Regions from separate parts of the Mycolicibacterium sp. XJ2546 genome, predicted to be linked through region 1. Evidence: predicted binding sites of a transcription regulator. Region 1 holds the regulator's gene; the other holds the start of a gene.
What was found. The regulator HspR, encoded in region 1, represses chaperone genes until heat shock. The targets are predictions, from matches to a motif close to ANNTGAGTNNNNNNNACTCANNT.
Positions count from the first base shown of each region.

Region 2: lon (endopeptidase La) is a predicted target of HspR. The motif match lies at 2,627-2,649, and genes of this name have one in related genera.

Region 1 is NZ_JBEFRW010000004.1:65,755-76,205, reverse strand. Features, by position in the region: gene dnaK (molecular chaperone DnaK) at 1-266, shown strand, start outside; gene grpE (nucleotide exchange factor GrpE) at 263-865, shown strand; gene dnaJ (molecular chaperone DnaJ) at 901-2,085, shown strand; gene ABQE44_RS09305 (heat shock protein transcriptional repressor HspR) at 2,085-2,453, shown strand; gene ABQE44_RS09300 (sugar nucleotide-binding protein) at 2,450-3,898, opposite strand; gene ABQE44_RS09295 (aldose 1-epimerase) at 4,137-5,039, opposite strand; gene ABQE44_RS09290 (NAD(P)-dependent alcohol dehydrogenase) at 5,332-6,393, opposite strand; gene ABQE44_RS09285 (FAD-binding oxidoreductase) at 6,444-7,610, opposite strand; gene ABQE44_RS09280 (ABC transporter permease) at 7,627-8,631, opposite strand; gene ABQE44_RS09275 (TetR/AcrR family transcriptional regulator) at 8,734-9,348, shown strand; gene ABQE44_RS09270 (GAP family protein) at 9,343-9,993, opposite strand; gene ABQE44_RS09265 (Rv0361 family membrane protein) at 10,024-10,425, opposite strand.
Region 2 is NZ_JBEFRW010000011.1:136,027-146,477, reverse strand. Features, by position in the region: gene ABQE44_RS18515 (endonuclease) at 1-210, opposite strand, end outside; gene lon (endopeptidase La) at 267-2,615, opposite strand; gene ABQE44_RS18505 (esterase family protein) at 2,824-3,828, opposite strand; gene ABQE44_RS18500 (alpha-hydroxy acid oxidase) at 4,021-5,271, opposite strand; gene ABQE44_RS18495 (alpha-amylase family protein) at 5,268-6,548, opposite strand; gene ABQE44_RS18490 (nucleoside deaminase) at 6,545-7,024, opposite strand; partial or broken gene ABQE44_RS18485 (tetratricopeptide repeat protein) at 7,035-8,704, opposite strand; gene ABQE44_RS18480 (PaaI family thioesterase) at 8,781-9,410, shown strand; gene ABQE44_RS18475 (FUSC family protein) at 9,382-10,451, opposite strand, start outside.

The DNA.
Region 1 (10,451 bases):
CCAAAGTCCCCGAGGAGACGTTGAGCAAGGTCGACGGCGCGATCGGAGACGCGAAGAAGGCGCTGGAAGGCACCGATATCGCTGCGATCAAATCCGCGATGGAACAACTCGGCGTCGAAAGCCAGGCGCTCGGCCAGGCGATCTACGAGGCGACCCAGGCCGAACAGGCCGCAGGCGGCGGTGCCGCCGACGCTGGAGCCACGGGCTCGTCGGCTGACGACGTGGTGGACGCCGAGGTTGTCGACGAGGACCAGGAGAACAAGTGAGCCAGAACGATTCGCACGAGCCGGTGACCGTCACCGACAAGCGGCGTATCGACCCCGACACTGGCGAAGTACGTGAACAGGCGACCGGGCCGGCTCCTGGCGAGCCGGCCCCGGAAGCCGGGGGTTCGCCGCAGGAGGTCACCGAGCTGAAATCGACACTTCAGCGGGTAAAGGCCGAGTACGACAACTACCGCAAGCGCACGCTGCGTGACCAGCAGGTCATCGCCGAGCGGTCCAAGGCCACCGTCCTCACCGAGCTGTTGCCGGTGCTCGACGACCTGGACCGGGCGCGCAGCCACGGTGACCTGGAGTCCGGGCCGTTCAAGGCGGTCGCTGACAAGCTGACCAGCATCCTTGAGGGGCTTGGCCTTTCGGCATTCGGTGACGAGGGCGACGATTTCGATCCCGAGTTGCATGAAGCCGTTCAGCACGAGGGCGACGGCAGCCATCCCGTCGTGGGCGCCGTGATGCGCCGCGGCTACAAGGTCGGCGATTTCGTGCTGCGCCACGCCATGGTTGGTGTCGTCGACACCGTCCCCGATTCCGCCGACACGTCGGATAACACCGACGAATCGGACGAGAAGGCAGCAGAATCCTAATAACGAGTAGGCAAATGGTAAGGAGGTGACGCGACATGGCCCAGCGTGAATGGGTCGAGAAGGACTTCTACTCCGAGCTCGGCGTCTCCTCTGACGCCAGCGACCAGGAGATCAAACGGGCGGCGCGCAAGCTGCTCGCCGAAAACCATCCCGACCGCAACCCCGGTAACTCGGCGGCAGAGGAACGGTACAAAGCCGTTTCGGAAGCCAAGGAGGTGCTGACCGACCCGGCCAAGCGTAAGGAATACGACGAGACCCGAAGGCTTTTCGCCAACGGTGGCTTCGGTCGCGGCCGGTTCGGCGGCGGCGGTGGTGGCGGTTTCGGTGGTGGCTACGGCTCCGACGGTGTCGAGTTCAACCTGAACGACTTGTTCGATGCGGCCGGTCAGACCGGTGGTGCGAACATCGGTGACCTTTTCGGCGGTCTGTTCGGGCGGGGCGCACAGCAGCCCCGGCCGAGCCGGCCCCGTCGCGGCAACGACCTGGAGACCGAGACCGAGCTGTCGTTCCTCGAGGCGACCAAGGGCGTCGCGATGCCGCTGCGCCTCACCAGTCCCGCGCCGTGCACGAATTGTCATGGCAGCGGCGCACGTCCGGGCACCAGCCCGAAGGTGTGTCCGAACTGCAACGGGGCCGGCGTGATCAGCCGCAACCAGGGCGCGTTCGGGTTCTCCGAACCGTGTACGGAATGCCGGGGCAGCGGCTCGATCATCGAGCACCCGTGTCAGGAGTGCAAGGGCACCGGTGTGACCACCCGGACCCGCACGATCAACGTGCGGATCCCGCCGGGCGTCGAGGACGGCCAACGGATCCGGCTGGCCGGACAGGGTGAGGCCGGGCTGCGCGGGGCGCCGTCGGGTGACCTGTACGTGACCGTACATGTGCGCCCGGACAAGGTTTTCGGCCGCAAGGGCGACGACCTGACCGTCACCGTGCCGGTGAGTTTCCATGAATTAGCGTTGGGCACAACGCTTTCGGTGCCAACTCTGGAGGGCAAGGTCGGCGTGCGGGTGCCCAAGGGAACGTCGGACGGACGGATCCTGCGGGTGCGCGGGCGTGGGGTGCCCAAGCGTTCCGGTGGCCACGGCGACCTGCTCGTCACGGTCAAGGTGGCCGTTCCGACGAACCTCGAGGGCGACGCGGTCGAGGCGTTGGAGGCGTACGCCAAGGCCGAGCGGGCCAGCGGGTTTGACCCGCGGGCGGGATGGGCAGGTGCGTGATGGCGGCGAAGCGTTCCAACGATGAAGCGCGCACGTTCCTGATTTCGGTGGCCGCCGAGTTGGCGGGTATGCATGCGCAGACGCTACGTACCTATGACCGGCTGGGTCTGGTGCGCCCGCAGCGCACGGCCGGTGGCGGCAGGCGCTATTCGCAGCACGACGTTGACCTGCTGCGGGAGGTGCAGCGGCTATCTCAGGACGAGGGTGTCAACCTCGCGGGGATCAAACGCATCATCCAGTTGACCAACCAGGTCGAGGCGCTGCAGGCCCGCGTCAAGGAGTTGACCCGCGAGCTCGAGGAGCTGCGGGCGCAGCCGCGGGCCAAGAGCACCGCGTTGGTGGTGTGGCAGCCGCGCAACCAGCGCTAGTCGGTGGCGGCGTTCAGCGTCGGCAGGCGTTGCTGTTCGAGTTCGATGTAATTCGTCAGCATCTCGTCGGCATCCACGGGAACGAATCCGGTGGACTCGATCTTCTTCAGGTCCAGAACGCTGTTGGTCGGGCGCGGAGCAACAGGACCGGTGGCCTGGCCGAAATACTCGGCGGTGGAAACGCCGGTCACTCGACTCGGCTCATGGCCGGCGATGGCGAACGTGCGTTGTGCGATCTGTGCCCATGACCGAACCGACCCGGATCCCGTCACGTTGTAGGTGCCATAGGGTGCACGGGACTCGGTGACGTGTCGGATCGCCCGCGCCAGCTCCGAGGTGAACGTCAAGCGTCCGAACTGATCGTCGACGACGGCCGGGTTCACGTCATTGCTGGCCAGCGACAACATGGTGCGTACGAAGTTGCGCCCGTCGCCGATCACCCACGACGTGCGCAGGATGTAGTGACGCGCAAGCGTGGCCACGAGTTGATCGCCGGCGGCCTTGGTCTGTCCGTATACGCCCAGCGGCGCCGGCGGGTGGTCCTCGCGGTACGGCGTCGTGCTCGTACCGTCGAACACGTAGTCGCTGGAGATATGCACGACGGTGATGCCATGCTCAGCGGCGACCCGCACCAGGGCCGCTACACCGGTGACGTTGGTGGCCCATGCCGCGGCACGACCTTCCGCGGTCTCGGCTCCGTCGACGTTGGTGTATGCCGCGGCGTTGATGACCGTGTCGTACTCACGCCATGCGCGGGCGGAAGCGAGGTCACCGCCCGTTAGGTCGAGATCGGCGCGCCCGGCGAATTCGATGGACGGCGCATCAGCGTACGCACGGCGCAATGCGCGGCCCAGTTGTCCGTCCGCCCCGACGATCAGGGTCTTGCGCGGCGGAATGGGTTCGACCTCTGCCAGGTGCGGCTGGGCTCGGTCCTTGGCCGACAACACCGCTTGGTCCAACGGAATTGGCCAGTCGATGGCGACGCGCTCATCGCCGGGATGCACCGAGGTGTAGTCCGCGTCGGGGGAGTAGTGATCGTTGACGAGGTAGGAGTAGACGGTGTTCGGCTCGAGGGTCTGATAGGCGTTGCCAACCCCACGGGGTACGAAAACCGCACGCGAAGGGTCGAGTTCGACGGTGAACACCGTCCCGAAAGTCTCGCCCGCACGCAGATCGACCCAGGCGCCGAACGCCCGTCCGGCCGCCACCGAAACGAATTTGTCCCACGGCTCGGCATGGATACCGCGCGTCGTGCCCAGCGATTCGTTGAAGGCGATGTTGTGTTGTACGGGTCCGAAATCCGGCATCCCGGCAGAAATCATCTTCGCGCGCTGCCAGTTCTCCTTGAACCAGCCGCGGTTGTCGCCGTGGACGGGCAGCTGCCAAACGGTCAGCCCCGGGATCGGGGTGTCCATGGCACCCAACGTCTTGCCGTACTCCGTCATTGCTTGGCTTCTCCGTCATTGCCCGAGTCGGGCGTAGAACGCTTCGGTGGCTCCTTTAGCGGGTGCCCACCAGTCTTCGTGGTGGCGATACCAGTCAATAGTCGCAGACAGACCTTCCTCGAAGTCTCCGTACCGTGGGCGCACGGAAGCATTCGATAGGCGATGTAATGATTCTGGCATTAGTCGCCGCGGCGAAGACCAGGTGCGCTACCGCATGGTGCCAGGGATGTGGTGACGGTCACCGCACGCTGATCGAAAAGCGTACCGTTTCAGGCCTGCCCGGGACGGCACAGCGGTAGGTACCGCGGCGCAGCGAGTCGGTCGGGGCGGCCATCGGCTCGAAGCAGACGACGTCGTCGCTGCCGGGCGCGAAAATCTGCGCCGCCGGATAACCCGCCTCGAACCTGACGTCGAGGCGGTGGTCCCCGCCGGACAGCGAGAACACCGCCCCGTCGGGCACGTTGTCGAAGCCGTCGTCGTACTCGACGCGGCCGAGCGGTTCGGTGCCGCCGTGCCACTCCTGATGCCCCCCGGTCGGAATACCCCGGTCGTCCACCGGCAAGCGGCGCATGGCCGGAGTGGTCAGCCGCCACTGTTCGCGCGGCACACCGGGGATCGTCAGATAGGGGTGGTAGCCGAAGCACAACGGCACCGACGCCGACGTCGTCGCCATCACGGTGGTTTCGATGGTCAGCTTGCGTTCGCCGAGCGTGACGCTGTGGACCAGCAGGTGCGGGAATGGGAACGAGGCCAGCAGCCTGGGTTTGCCGCCGTAGTCGAGCACAGCCGTCAGCGAGTTCTCCGACCGGGCGGTTACCAGCCACCCCGGATAGGCGGCCAGCACACCGTGGATCGGAGCGCCGTGTTCGTCCGTGCGCACGCCACCGGCACCGGCGGTCAGGGTGACGACAGCGTCGTCGACACTATACGTGTTGTCGCTCAACCGGTTTGCCCACGGATACAGGAACGGAATGCCCATCGTCTTGCCGGATGTCACGTACGCGTCCAACCCGCGGCGCTGGCCGAGGAACTCATCACCCGCGTCGGCCAGCGAGGTGCCGACCATGCCGGCCGTCGGGACGAACGTCGCTGTCATCGACGATGCCGGATCCTTCAGCGTGACGCTCTCCAACTCGGCCATGTCAGCCGATCCTGCCACCGGATGCGGTTAGATCAAACGGTGATCGGAGATACGCGGGCGCACGACGAAACCGAAGCCCGCAACCTTGAGATCGTCCGCGCCGGTTTCGGCGCCTGGAGCGACGGCACTGGCAGCCCCGATCAGGCGCTGAGGGCGCGGCTCGCGACGGCGTGGCCTACCGCAACACCTATTCGTGGTTTCTGACGCTCGCCGACGACCGAATCGTCAGAGGTACAGCGCTTTTCGACAGCATCGCGTTCAACGATTTCTGGCAACGGGTGCCCGCCGACAGTCAGTCGTAGACGATCACCGCGCGGCCGACGAAATCGCCGTGGCCCAGTGCGTCGATGTGATCGTTGACCTCCTCGAAACGCACCTGCGTCACCGAATCTTTGATCTTGCCCGCCTCTGCCAGCGCCACGACCTCGGTGAGGTCGCTGTAGTTGCCCCAAAATGAACCGAACAATGTGTATTCGCGGCTGACCAGAGGGAACAGCGGCATGTCGACGCGATTGCCGACCAGCCCCACCGTCGCGACCGCGCCCTCGGTGGCCAGCAGCGCGAAGGCCAGCCGGATGCTGGTTTCGGCTCCCGCGCATTCGATGACCGCGTCGAACTCCCGTCGGCCGGTGACCTGCTCGAGCGCGTCGCGCACCTGATCGTCGGAGCGGTCGCCGATGTTGATGGTGTGATCGGCTCCGTTTTCTTTTGCCAGCGCGAGCTTTTCATCGTTGCGGGCCAGCGCCACCACCGTCGCCCCCGCGCCGAGCAGCTTCGCGTACTGCACGGCGTATGCGCCGAGCCCGCCGACGCCCATCACCGCCAGCGTGGTGCCCGGACCGAGCACCCCCGCGGAGCGGAGCTTCTTCAGGCCGCGGTAGGGGGTCAGGCCGGCGTCGGTCAGCGGCGCCAGGGACAGGGCCGACATCTGACCGCTGACCCTGATCAGCTGTCGGTAGGAGACCGGGACGTACTCCTGGTACCCGCCGTGCGGCCCGAAACCGATCCAGTGGCCCTGGTTGCAGATGTGCTGGTTGCCGCGATGACATTGGCGGCAGGAGCCGTCGCCTTGCGGCCCGAAGACCACCACATGGTCACCCTCCGCCAACGCTGCGGCGGCAGGAACGTCGGCGCCGAGCCGATCGATGGTCCCCGCGATCTCGTGACCCGGGGTCGCAGGCAGCGGCATATCCATCCCGAAGTAGCCGTCGATGAGCTGAAAGTCGGTGCGGCACATGCCCGCTCCGCCCACCTTCACCAGTACCTGGTCGGGTTCGATGTCGGGTATCGGGATCTCTTCGAGCTTGAGCGGTTGCCGGTATCCGTACATCCGTGCGGCGCGCATGGTCGGCATAGGCTTCTCCTCAGCCTGAACTGATCTTGAGCAGTGTATGAGCCCGCCGCTCAGTTGGATAGCGGATCGTGCTGAATCCGCTCGGCCGGCGCCCCTTTGGCGATCAGCGCGGCCTTGGTGGCCTCGACCATCTGCGGCCCGCCGCAGATCAAAATCTGGCGGTCGCCCCAGTTGCCGTACCGGGTCACCACGTCGGGCAGCCTGCCGGTCTGGCGCACGTGCAGCCCGCGAGGCGGGTTGACGTCGGGATACTCCGACGCCCACGGCGGATCGACGTTGTACTCCGACACCGGCGTCACCGACAGCCACGGATTCTGCGAGGCGATCTGCCACAGGGTGTGCAGGTCGTAGAGGTCGCAGGGGTAGCGCCCGCCGAAGAACAGCTGCACCCGGGGGTTCACCCCGCACCGGGTGAGGTCCATGATCAGCGCCCGCAGCGGGGCCAGGCCGGAGCTGCCGGCGACCATCAGCACATCGCCGCCGTTGCGGTCGATGTGCAGGCCGCCGTGCGGGTTGGACAGCCGCCACCGGTCACCGGGTCGGGTCTCGCCGACGATCGCGGTGCTCACCATGCCGCCGGTGACCGAGCGGATGTGGAACTCGATGCCCCCGCTGGGTTCGGCCGGAATCGACGGGCTCAAATACCGCCACCGCCGCGGCCACTGCGGCACCTGCACGGTGACGTACTGGCCGGGGTGGTAGGCCAGCGGTCGGTCCAGTTGCAGGCGTACCACCGAGACGTCACGGGTGGCGCGGATGTGCTCGATCACCGTGCCGTCGCAGTACGGCGGGCCCTCCTCGGCCTCGGCCGCCCCCCGCATGACACCGATGAACAGCGCGACCGCATCGTGGCTGGCCTCGGCCAGCCTGTCATCCCAGCGCTCGACGAGGTGATCGCGCAGCGACCTCAGCAGGGCGCGTTGCATGCTGTCGTAATGCTGTTGTGTCACACCGTATTTGCGGTGATCGCGACCGAGCTGGGCCAGGAAGGTCACCGGCTCGTCGGCGCGTTGCGCGACGAGTTCGCCGAACAACCAGGTCAACGCCTGCGCGAACACGGCGCGCTGCTGGGCCATATCGGGTGGAAACAAGTCGCGCACCGACGGGTCGGTGGCGAACCAGTGGGTGTAGAAGGTGCGGATCAGATCGTCGGAGCCGAGCGCGGGGTCGACGGCGTGGCGCAGCATTTGCAGCGCGTCACGGTCGTCGAGTCCCACGCCGCCCGAGTGTAAGTCAGCTCGGCCCCCGGCTCCGTTGGCGCAGCGCGGCGATGACCATCAGAGCCGCACCGGCCAGCACCCAGAGACTCAGCACGAGGACCGGCACGGCCCCGCCTGCGCCGTCGAAGAACGCCGTCGACCGCAGGAGGGTGGCATTGGCGCCCTGCGGCAACCACTGACCGACCTCACCCCAGCCGCTGGGCAACATCTCCGGCGCACTGTTCAGCCCCGACAACGGGTTGCCGACCAGCACCGCCAGCAGCGCGCCGACGATCAACCCGATCCGCCCGAACACCGAGCCCAGCCCCATGATCGTCAGCCCCGCGGCAAGCACGCCCAGCGTCAAACCGGCGGTGACACCCCAGAAGTTCTGGTCGATCGAGCCGAGCACGAAGCGCAGCAGCGCCGCGATCGTCACGCCGGAGACCGCGGCGAAGGCGATCATGGCCGCCACTCGCGTCCAGATCTCGCGCCGAAGCACCAAGACCAGCGCAATCGCGGGCAGCAGCGCGGCCAACGTGAGCGGCAACGCCGAGGCGGCCAGCCCGATGCCGCGCGGATCGTCGGCGGTGGGCGGCGCGAGATCCTCGACCTGGACCTGCGCGCCGGTCTGTTTGGCGATGCCGTTGGCGACCTGGGTGAGCATTTGCGCGACGGCCGGGCTGGCCCCGGTGGCGATCAGCAGTGTCCGCCCGTCGGGACTGAATGCCATGCCGCCGTAGACATCCCGGCTTTCGATGGCGTCGCGCAGCGCCGCTTCGCCGGGATAGTAGGTGACGGCGAACGCGCCGGGGGCCTGCTGCTGCAGCAGTGCCTCGACTTGACCCGCCGCGGCCTGCGGGCCCGCCGCGCCGATCGGTACGTCGCGGGGCGCCGTGTGCACGGCGGGCAGCGCGAAGGCCAGCGCGACGATCGCGACCACGACGGTGAGCACCAGCACGATGCCGGTCGCGCGGATCGCCGCGGACGGTTCGTGGCTCGGAGTGAAGGGCGAGGTGTCCAGCTGTGTTTCGGTCATGGTTCGAAACCTTTTCATCTGGTGTTGAATTAATGCCTTGCGCCGAGCGTAACGCCGCTGGGGGAAGGATTTCAACAGTTATTGAAATGTTAGTGTCGCAATATGCGTTCACCAGCCCGGGTGGCCAAACGGCGCGGCCGCCGCCAGGGTGACCCGGTGTCGCGGGAGGCGGTGCTGGCGGCGGCCAAGAAGCGGTTCGCCACCGAGGGTTACGACAAGACGACGCTGCGGGCGATCGCGCGGGATAGCCATGTCGATCCGGCGATGGTGCTCTATCTGTTCGGTTCGAAGGCCGAGCTGTTTCGCGAGTCGTTGCGGTTGATCGTGAATCCCGACGTGTTGATCGCCGCGCTCACCGGCGCGCCCGGCGACGACCCCGACATCGGCACCCGGATGGTGCGCGCATACCTGCGGATCTGGGCCGAACCCGACACCGGTCCCACCATGGTGGCGATGCTGCAGTCGGCCACCTCCAACAGCGACGCCCACGAGGCGTTTCGCGGGTTCATGCAGAACTACGTGCTGACCGCGGTGTCGGGCGTGCTCGGCGGTGACGAGAACGCGCGGCTGCGCGCGATGCTGGCCGCCAGCCAGCTCGTCGGCATGGCGATGCTGCGGTATGTGATGAAGATCGGACCGTTGGCGGCCCTGCCCGACGACGAGGTGGTGAGGCTGATCGCCCCGACGGTGACGCGGTACCTCACCGACGAGCTATAGGTGCGAAATCCCCTTGTACAGCACCATGAGCCCGATCACGACGAGGATCACCGCCATCAGGACCGCGTGCTGTTGCTCCATCCAGTCCTTCAGCCGCGCCAGGGCGTTGTCGAGGCGTTTCCCGGACACGGCGTAGCCGAGAATCGGTATCACCACCGACGACGCGGCGACCACCACGAACCACGCCACGGCCGCCCAGACGCTCGATCGGCCCATGCCGGCCGAGCCGATCGCCAAACCCGCCGCGGCGCAGATGAGCAACACCTTGGGGTTGACCACGGTCAGCGCCAGCGCCGTACCGCCCGCACGGGCCGGGGTCAGCTTGCTCAAGCTCTGCATCCAGCGCGGCATGTGCGCGGACTTCTTGCGCATCGACCACCGGTAGATGCCGAACGCGATCAGCGCGACGCCCACGGCGATGCGCAGCCATGAGGCCCAGCCGGGAGGCTCGCGGTCCAGCCCGCCGAGCAGGCTGGAGACCGCGAGGAAGGCCGTCGTCAGCACGGCGATGCCGATCACCCAGCCGGCCAGAAACGACAACCCGGTCGGGCGCGGGCGCGCGGTGTGTAGCACCAGCACCGCCGGGATGATCGACAGCGGGGACAGCGCCACGACGAGCGCCAACGGGATGAGTTCGGTGAGCACCGATACCAGCACGGATAACCTTTCGTTGAACTAAATGGCCTCGACGGCGTGATATCGGCAGGCCTTCCACTGCGCGCCCTCGCGGACGAACTCGACGGCCAGTGTCTCAGTGTGGTGGGCCGCCTCGAAGCGCACGGTGGCCATCGCCGACGTCGCCGGATCGCCCGCCACCGATACCGCTCCGACGCTGATGCGCGTCGGCCCGTCGACGCGCCTGCTGGAATACCAGCCCGGCTCGAAACCGTCATCGTTGCGCATCGCGGCGCACACATACATGGCGAACGCATCGAAGTCGAAGCGGTTATACGAGTCGTTCATGCCGTTGAGCACCGCACGGACCTGTTCCTGATCGGTCGCCGCCCGGGCTGTGCTGGACGGCCACGCCAAGCCGAGCACCGCGAGGACCGTCAACGCGGCGATCAAACGCACCATGTGTCAAGGGTCGCCGACCCGAGTGT
Region 2 (10,451 bases), on a different contig from region 1:
GGGTTTGCGCAGCCCATCCGCGAAGAGTTCGCGGGCCGCGCTCACCGCGATCGCGGCGTCGATCGGCTTGCTGGCCAGCATGCACAGCACCAGCAGTTCGAACAGCGGCATCGGCTGGTCCTTGAGCCGGATGCCCGCCTCGTCGGCGTAGGTGGTGCCGGCGTGCTCCAGCAGGCTCTGGACCAGTTGCTTGCGGTCAGAGGTACCCATTTGCGCTGACGTACCCGGGCCCGACTGGTAACAAACCACCGCGAGCTGGGCCCAGGTCAGGCCGCGGCCGTCGCGCCGGAGTCCTCGGCGGGCACCAGGGCCTGCGCGATGATGTCCGCGACGTCGGTCATCGGCTTGACCTCCAGCGCGTCGAGCACGTCGGCCGGGACGTCGTCCAGGTCGGCCTCGTTGCGCTGCGGGATGAAAACCGTTGACAGCCCGGCCCGTTGCGCGGCCAGCAGCTTCTGCTTGACGCCGCCGATCGGCAGCACCCGGCCGTTCAACGTCACCTCACCGGTCATGCCGACGTCCGAGCGCACCTGGCGCCCGGTGACCATCGACACCAGCGCGGTCACCATCGTGACACCGGCCGACGGACCGTCCTTGGGCACCGCGCCCGCGGGCACGTGCAGGTGGATCCGCCGTTCCAGCGTCGTCGGGTCGACGCCCAGCGCCTCGGCGTGCGAGCGCACGTAGGACAGCGCGATCTGCGCCGACTCCTTCATCACGTCGCCCAACTGACCGGTCAGGGTCAAAGTCGCTTCGCCGGCTTCACCCTTTCCGACGGCATTGGCCTCGATGTAGAGCACATCGCCGCCCATACCCGTTACCGCGAGCCCGGTTGCGACGCCCGGCACCGCCGTGCGCTCGGCCGACTCCGGCAGGAACCGCGGACGGCCAAGGTAGTCAACGAGATCGGCCTCGTCGACGACGACCGCACCCGGTTCGGTGGCCAGTTTGGTCGCGACCTTGCGCATCATCTTGGCCAGCAGCCGTTCAAACTGCCGCACACCCGGCTCGCGGGTGTAGTCGGCGGCGATCTTGCGCAGCGCGACTTCGGTGACCTCGACTTCATCCATGGTCAGCGCCGCACGTTCGCGCTGCCGGGGCAGCAGGAAGTCCTGCGCGATGGCGAGCTTGTCGTCGGCGGTGTAGCCGTCGATCTCCACCAGTTCCATGCGGTCCAGCAGCGCCGACGGGATGTTCTCGATCACGTTGGCGGTAGCCAGGAACACCACATCGGACAGGTCCAGATCCAGGTCCAGGTAGTGGTCGCGGAACGTGTGGTTCTGCGCCGGGTCCAAGACCTCCAGCAGCGCCGCCGCCGGATCCCCGCGGAAGTCCGAGCCGATCTTGTCGATCTCGTCGAGCAGCACGACGGGGTTCATCGAACCCGCCTCGCCGATCGCGCGCACGATACGGCCGGGCAGGGCGCCGACGTATGTGCGTCGGTGACCGCGGATCTCGGCCTCGTCGCGCACGCCGCCCAGGGCGACGCGGACGAACTTGCGGCCGAGCGCACGGGCCACGCTCTCGCCCAGCGACGTCTTACCGACGCCGGGCGGGCCGGCCAGCACCATCACCGCACCCGAGCCACGGCCGCCGACGATCTCCAGCCCGCGCTGAGCGCGACGCGCCCGCACGGCCAGGTATTCGACGATGCGGTCCTTGACGTCGTCCAACCCGTGGTGGTCGGCATCGAGAATCTCGCGCGCCCCCTTCAGGTCGGAGCTGTCCTCGGTCGTGAGGCTCCACGGCAGGTCCAGCACGGTGTCCAGCCAGGTACGGATCCAACCGCTCTCCGGGCTCTGGTCGCCGGCGCGCTCCAGCTTGCCCACCTCACGCAACGCCGCCTCGCGGACGTTGTCGGGCAGGTCGGCGGCCTCCACGCGGCTGCGGTAGTCATCAGATCCGTCGGGCTCACCCTCGCCGAGCTCCTTGCGGATCGCGGCGAGTTGCTGGCGCAGCAGGAATTCCTTCTGCTGCTTTTCCATGCCCTCGCGGACGTCCTCGGCGATCTTGTCGGTCACCTCGACCTCGGCGAGGTGCTCGCCGGTCCAGTCGATCAGCAGTCTGAGCCGCTCGGCGACATCGGGTGTCTCCAGCAGCTGACGCTTCTGCACCTGCGTCAGGTACGAGGCGTAACCCGCCGTATCCGCCAGCGCCGACGGATCGCTCAGCTGGTTGACGAAATCGATGATCTGCCAGGCTTCCCGGCGCTGCAGCATGGCCAGCAGCAGCTTCTTGTACTCGCCGGCCAGCGCCTTGACGTGCTCCGGTGCGGGATCCTCGATGACCTCGGTCACCTCGACCCACAGCGCGGTGCCCGGGCCGCTGGCGCCGGCGCCGATGTGTGCACGGCTCTCGCCGCGCACCACCGCTGCGGTGCCGTTGCCCCCGGCGATGCGGCCAATCTGCACGATCGAGGCCAGCACCCCATAGGTGGGGTAGCGGTCCTCCAACCGCGGCGCGATCAGCAGTTCGCCCGAACCATCTGACGCGGCGGCCCTAGCTGCTTCAATGGCCGCGCGTGCGGCATCGTCGAGTTCGATCGGCACCACCATCGACGGCAGCACGATCGGAGTGCTCACGAACAGCACGGGCACTGTTTTGGCTTCAGCCATCACACCTCCAAAGTTCAGTCAGATGGACTCAACCTTGGGCGTGGCGGGTTTGTTCCCGCGAAGCCGCCACTGTGTTCGCGAGACGTACACCAGGGCTGCGATCGTGGCCGCTCGAACGACCCTGGTGTAGCACTCGCGAACAAAGCCACCCAAACGGGCAGGGAGCCTGCCGTTCGGGGGTTACGGCAGGCTCCCTGTGTGGGGTGGTTTAGACGGCGCCGGAGGCTCCGAGCACCCGCTGGATGTCGGGCTTCATCTGCTCGAGCTGCTGGCCCCAGTAGCCCCAGCTGTGCGTGCCCTGTTCGGGGAAGTTGAACACACCGTTGGTGCCACCCGCGGCGACGTAGTTGTCGCGGAAGGTGATGTTGGTGCGCAACGTGAACCCTTCGAGGAACTGCGCGGCCATCAAGTTCTGACCGGCGGCACCGGAGTCCAGATCCGACGGGGTGCCGGTACCGCAGTAGATCCAGAGGCGGGTGTTGTTGGCGACCAGCTGACCGATGTTGACCATCGGGTCGTTGCGCTTCCACGCCGGGTCCGTCGAGGGGCCCCACATGCTCTCTGCGTTGAAGCCGCCCGCATCCTGCATCGCCAGCCCGATCAGCATCGGCCACCAACCCTCGGAGGGATTGAGGAAGCCCGACAGTGAAGCGGCGTAGATGAACTTCTGCGGGTGGTAGATCGCATACGTCAGCGCGCTGCTGCCGGCCATCGAGATGCCGACCACCGCGTTGCCGTTCTGCGACACGCCCCGGTTGGCCTCCAGCCAGGCCGGGAGTTCCTGGGTCAGGAACGTCTCCCACTTGTAGGTGTAGTCCTGGCCGTTACCCCGTGACGGCTGGTACCAGTCGGTGTAGAAGCTGGACTGACCGCCGACCGGCATGACGACCGACAGCCCGGACTGGTAGTACCACTCGAACGCCGGGGTTTCGATGTCCCAGCCGTTGTAGTCATCGCGGGCGCGTAGACCGTCGAGCAGGTACACCGCGTGCGGCCCACCGCCCTGAAACTGCACCCGGATGTCGCGGTTCATCGCCGCGGAGAACACATCCAGGTACTCGACGGGCAGACCCGGCCGGGAGAACGCGTTAGCGGTCGCCGACCCCCCGAAGATGCCGGCCAGACCGGGCAGGGTCGCCGCAGCTACGGCGGTCACCGCCAACCGGCGCAACAGTTTGGTTCTGGTACCTCGGTACCTCTTTGAGAACTTCATAACGGCAACCAACCCACCTTTCATCGCTTGTTACAAAGCAATTGCCGTCGCTTTCCTGCGTTATGAAACACGCACTCCGGCCCGGTCGACGCGCGCAACACTCGGTTGCCACGTCGCGGTTGGCTAACGATTACGACTCGCCGCGGACTCAAGGCCCGCCGATGTGCCGTGTGACCAGTGAGAAAGCAGTGACTAGTGTGACGACGGCGCTCGGGCCGAATCGCCACGCGATAACCGGTGCAGCTGGGTCACGTGGTGCGGGCCGAGTTCGTCCAGCGACGTCACACCGAGCAGCTTCATCGTGCGGCTGACCTGCGACGACAGCATCTCGATGGCACGTCTCACTCCGGCCTCACCGCCGGCCATCAGCCCGTAGAGGTAGGCCCGGCCCACCAGCGTGAAGCGTGCGCCCAGCGCTATCGCGGCGACGATGTCGGCTCCCGACATGATTCCGGTGTCCAGCAAAACCTCGGTGTCGCCGCCGAACTCGCGTGCGGCATGGGGCAGCAGGTGAAACGGCACCGGGGCGCGGTCGAGTTGGCGGCCGCCGTGGTTGGACAGCACGATCCCGTCGACGCCGAGGTCGACGACCGCTCTGGCATCGTCGAGCGTCTGAATTCCCTTGACCACCAGGCGGTTCGGCCACTGCTTCTTGATCCAGGCCAGATCCTCGAACGTGACGGTGGGATCGAACATCGTGTCCAGGTATTCGGCGACCGTACCGGGCCAGCGGTCCAGCGACGCGAACGCCAGCGGTTCGGTGCTCAGCAGATCGAACCACCAACGGGCGCGCGGTACCGCGTCCAGCACGGTGCTCAGGGTCAGCGTCGGCGGAATCGACATGCCGTTGCGGGTGTCCCGAAGCCGCGCACCGGCGACCGGAACGTCGACGGTGACCAGCAGCGTGTCGTAGCCGGCTGCGGCGGCGCGTTCCACCAGCGCCATCGACCGGTCCCGGTCCTTCCACATGTACAACTGAAACCAGTTGCGGCCGTGTGGGTTAGCCGCCTTCACGTCCTCGATGGACGCGGTGCCCAACGTCGACAGCGCGAAGGGGATACCCGCATCGGCTGCGGCACGGGCACCGGCAATCTCTCCTTCGGTGTGCATGAGCCGGGTGAACCCGGTCGGGGCGATGCCGAACGGCTGGGCCACCGCGGCGCCCAGCACGGTGCGGCTGGTGTCGACCGTCGCGACGTTGCGCAGGATGGCCGGATGAAATTCGATGTCGCGGAACGCTTGTCGGGCTCGAGCCAGGGACAGCTCGTCCTCGGCGGCGCCGTCGGTGTAGTCGAACGCCGCTCTGGGGGTGCGGCGCCGCGCCAGCAGCCGCAGGTCATCGATGGTCAGCGCGTCGGCCAGCCGGCTCTGCACGCCGAACCGTGGGGCGCGAAAACCCAGCAGCGGAACCAACTCCGCGGGCCGCGGTACCCGTCGCTTCACGACGGGTCCGGCGCGATGATCAGCCAGCCATGCGGTGCGACGTCGACCTCGTTGACCTCGTCCGGTGGCGGTGCACCGGATCCAGCGACGATGCGGCCCGGACCGAACCCGAGGTCGGTCATCACGACCCCAGCCGGCGCGTCGTCCATGTTGAGCGCGACCACCAACGTGTCGGTGCCGTTGCGGGTTTCGTACACGTACTGACGGTTGCTCAGGTGCAGCGCCGACGTGCGCGCATTGTGCAGCCAGGGATGTCGTCTGCGCAGCCCGATCAAGTGCTGATGCAGCCGGAACACATCGTGGCCGTACTCGTCGGCGGTCGGTGCGGGACCGAACTCCGGTCGCACCGCGTCGTCGCCGCCGAACCGCTCCTCTTTGACGCCGGTGTAGGCGAATTCGTCGCCGGCGTACACGCTCGGGGTACCGCCGGTCGTGAACAGCAGCACCAGCGCGTGTTCGAGATGGCCGGTGTGTTCGAGCCGGCTGGCGATCCTGGTCACGTCGTGGTTGCCGACGAACGTCAACGGGACGAAGGTGTCCAGGAATTCGTTGTGGCGCAGCAGCGCCCAGTCCAGTTCGTAGAAGTTGCCGTCGACAAGAGCGCTCCAGATCGCCTTCCACAGCTCGTACTGGGTCACCGAATCGAAGCGCGCCTGCGCGACCATCTCTGCGTAGTCGCCGTGGATCACCTCTGCGAGGAACCAGGCGTCGGGATAGGCCGCGCGCACGCGCGGCAGCACCGCGGCCCAGAACCGGTCGGGCACTGCGTAGGCCGCGTCCAGGCGCCATCCGTCGGCGCCGCGGCCCAGCCAGTGCGTCAGCACGTCGATGGTGTAGGAGATGACCTCGGGATTGTCGTGATCCAGGGCGATCAGGTCGCCGTGACCTTCGAATGTGTCAAAGCCGTTGGGGCCCTTTCGGAACCATTCGGTGCGGGCGAAATCAGCTGCGACGTGGTTGAATACGCCGTCGAGCAGGATCCGCAGCCCGCGGCTCTTGGCCTCGTTGACCAGCGCGTCGAAGTCGTCGTCGTCACCGAGCCGGGGGTCGATGCGGTAGTGGTCGACGGTGTCGTAGCCGTGGCTGCGCGAGGCGAACACCGGCCCCAGCGCGATCCCGGAGGCCCCGAGTTCGATGGCGTGGTCGAGCCACCCGATCACCCGGCGCAGCCGGTGTTCGGCAGGGCCCGGCGGCGGATCGGCCGGATACGCGCCGACGAAGCCCAATGGATAGATCTGCCACCAGATCACGTGCTGGACCCAGGCGGGCTCAGTCATGCCCGGTACTTCGCTTCGTAGAGCGCCTTCATCGGTTCGGCGAATTCGGCGACAGGACCGTCGGCCCTCACCCCGGGAGCGACAATGGTGATCGGCAGCGGCGCCACCGGCGACGGCGGTGCGCCCCACTCCTTCAGCCAGCCGCTCAGCTGCGCCGAGGAGGTCGCGTAGACGATGCGATCCAGGCCTACCCAGGCGTGCGCGGCCGAGCACATCGGGCAGTGCTCACCGGAGGTGTAGACGGTGGACCTGGCACGTTCGGCGGGGGTGAGGAAGGCGGCGGCCCAGCGCGCGATCGCGAACTCCGGGTGGCGGGTGTGGTCGCCGTCCTTGACCCGGTTGCGGTCCTCGAACCGGGTCTGGCCGTCGGCGTCGACCAGGATCGAGCCGAACGGCTCGTCACCGTTGTCGAGCGCCTCACGCGCCAACTCCACGCAGCGGCTCAGGCGGGCGAGGTCGTCGTCGCTGAGTGCCATCGACCGCAGTCTACGGGGCGCTGACCTCCAGACGACACGCACATGAGGCCGCGATCGGGACATCGGCACGCGCCATGGCCAGCGCCAACTGCTGACCGATGATCGTGGCTTCGTCGATGCGGCCCAGCCGCTGCAGGCATTCGTGGTAGCCGTGCAGGCTCCACACGTTGTTGGGGTGCTGGCAGGGCCGCGGCAGGGTGCGATCGAGCCCGAGGTCGGCGGCGTACACGCTGGCCGCCCGCTCGACGTAGCCTTGCTCGAGCAGTAGCGCGCCGTAGGCGTGCCGGGTGGGCTGCATCCAGCCCCACGGCTCGTCGTAGGGCAGCGCGTCGTCGAGCGCGATCGCCGTCTCCAGTCGCGCGAACGCTTTGTCGAATTCGCCGTCGCGGTAGGCGATCTCACCGGCGAGCATCTGCGAGGCGATCGCCAATATGTCGAGCACGGTGTTGTTGAACAGATACCGGGTGTCGGGGATGCGGCCGTAGACTTCAAAAACGCGTCGCGCTCGGCGTGGGCCGCGACGAGGTTTCCCTTCACCGCGTGGGCCACGCCGCGGCCGTAGTGGATGGTGGCCGCTGTGGAGCAGTACAGGTCCAGATCCTGCGGCAGCCGCTGGGCGATCAACTCGTCCCAGCGGCCGAACCGCACCAGCGCGTGGATGCCCAACGGCACGAACGCCTCGAGCCAGTCGGCCATCGGCGGGCTCTCGATCCGCAGCAGGTCCGGCGTCAGCTGATCGACGAGTTCGTCGGCGGCGGCGAACGCGGCGCGCGAATTGCCTTCCAACATTGCCGAATACACGATGAAGTGCAGGTTGTGGGCGCGGTAGAGCGAGTAGAAGTTCAGCGGCCCTTCCCGGTCGACGAACCGCCGGTCGACCCGCGCCGCGGTCGAGTTCGCGACCACAGAATCCCGATAGTTGCCGCACAGCACGTCGATGTGGCTGGGCATGTGCAGCAGATGTCCGGCGTCGGGTACCAGATCGCGCAGCAGGTCCGCGGCGGGCAGCGCATCCTGTGGGTTCGGCGACATCTCCATGGTGTGCAGGTACAGGTGCAGGATGCCGGGATGTTCACGTCCGGCGGTGCCGGCCAGCGCGCGGTCGAGGATCTGTTTGGCTGCCAGCACTCGCGAGCCGACAGCCGGTTCGCCGGTCCTGGTGTCCCACAGCGCCCACGCCGTCACGTTGACCAGCGCGTCGGCGGCTAGGGCCTGCACATCGACGTCGTCGGGATACGTGTCGCCGAGTGTCTGCATCGCATCGGCGTAGGCCGCGCCTCCGGCGCTCAATGCCTCGGCGTCATCGGGATCGGCGGTGGGAAACCGTTGCCGCAGTGCCTCGATCAGCGCCCGTTCGACGGGCGAAGCGCGGCCGTCGGCGGCCAACCCGAGTTCCGTTCTGGCCCTGGCCAATGACGTGGCGGCGTCGATGGGGTCGAACGCGTCCCATCCCTTGTTGTAGTTGGGCCCGACCGAGTATGCGATTCCCCATCGCGCGATGGCCAGGTCGGGGTCGAGATCCAGCGCGCGCTCGAAGCACCTGATCGCCTCGTCGTGGTTGAACGCGTACGCCCACACCATGCCGCGGTCGAACCACGTTTGGGCCTCCGGCACGGTGGTGTCGGTGGGCCGGTGATAGCCGCCCAAGTCGTAGTAGGGCTCGGCATGGGCAACGGTCATAAGGCACGGTAGTTCAGCCGCGCGGCGGCGGCGCGCTGATTCGACAAGCTGCTCTAGAACGTGTTCTAGTGCTCCAATGGTGGAGTTCACCCATATCGGCGACGTCTCCTCAGCCGAGATCGCGCAGCTGCGCGAGGTCTATGCCCCGCTCGCCGAGTCCGTCAGGGAACTGGTCGACGCGACCATCCGCACCGAGGTCGACGCGCAGACGGTGGCGGCGGTCCGGGCGCAGATCGACGCGGCCACCGCGCAGCTGCGTTCGCAGCAGTGCGACGGACCGTTCGGGGTGCGCTTCACCACCGACGGGGACCGCATGGCGTGGGGCAACCCGGTGATCGGCATCCGGAATCCGTTCGCGCCGCCGCTGGTGGTGCACCGCGACGCCGACGGGCGCGTGCACACCGACTTCGACATGGGTGCGGCCTACGAGGGGCCGCCGGGTCACGTGCACGGCGGCATCGCCGCGCTGGTGCTCGACCACCTGCTCGGTGAAGCGGCAGCCGACGGGCTGAACCCGCGCTTCACCGGCACCATCACGCTGCGCTACCTGCGCACCACCCGGCTCGGCCGGTTACACGCCGAGGCGAAAATCACCCACAGCGAGGGCGTCAAGACCTATGCCACAGGTTATTTGGCCGATGCCGAGGGTGTGACCGTGGAAGCCGAAGGGGTGTTCATCACGCCGAAGTGGGCTCGCGAACAGTAGCGATGCTCGACAGGCTGCGGGTGATCGTCGCGATCTCGGCGACGAGCACGCGGGCCGCGCCGTTATCGGCGGCCAGGTCAGCGGCCCGATCGCGCACCTGCTGGTTGGCCGCGGTGAGCGCGGCCAAATCGACCGTCCACGGTGCGGCCGGGCTCGGCGGCGCGCCGCGCAGCGCATCCACATAGTCGTCTATCGCCGCGACGAATTCGGCCGGCACGTTGGCGAGCGGCTGCGGCGGCAGGCTGGCCTCCAGCGCGGTACACGCGGCGGTGACAGCGTTGAGCGCCGCCCGGTACGAACGCAGCCAGCGGCGCAGCCCGGGGGAGTCCAGCCGTGCCGCGCCGGATGCCGCTTCGAACGAGGCGCGGGCCCGGAAGGCCTTCTGCCACGCCGCCGACACCGCCTCGGCGGGACGGTCGAGTTCGTGCACGAAGGCTTTGATAATCGTTGCGGCGTAGTCGATCTCGGTCTTCAGCAGCTCACCGGAGCGTTGCCGCAGCCGGATCAGCGAGTGGTCGGGAAACGATACGTGCGCCACCACGGCCAGTCCGCCGCCGATGACCAGGGAGAACAACCGGTCTTCGGCCGTCGCGCCCGACGTCGCCGAGCCGATGTCGAGCAGGAACACGACGGCCCCGGCCAGTGCGGCGCTGACCGCGAGGTAGCCGAACCGGCTGACCCAGTAGGTAATCGCGATGAACAGCGTCGCCAACACCGCCGCGACATATCCCGTCGGCTCCACCAACAGCGTGATCGCCGACGTCAGCACGACGCCCGCCGCGATGCCCGCGATGCGCCCGATACACCGGGTGTAGGTGTGCGCGGTCTCCGGGCGCAGCACCATCAGCACCGTCAGCGCCGCCCAGTACCCATGGTTGACGGGGGCGAAGCGGTCGGCGGCGATGCCCGCCGTGACGGCCGCCGACAACCGCACGGCGTGGCGCAACACCGGTGACGTCCACGTCAGATGGTCGCGCATCAAGCCCACCGCCCTGCGGACCGGGCTGATCAGGTCGGGTCGGTACAGGTCGGGGAACCGCA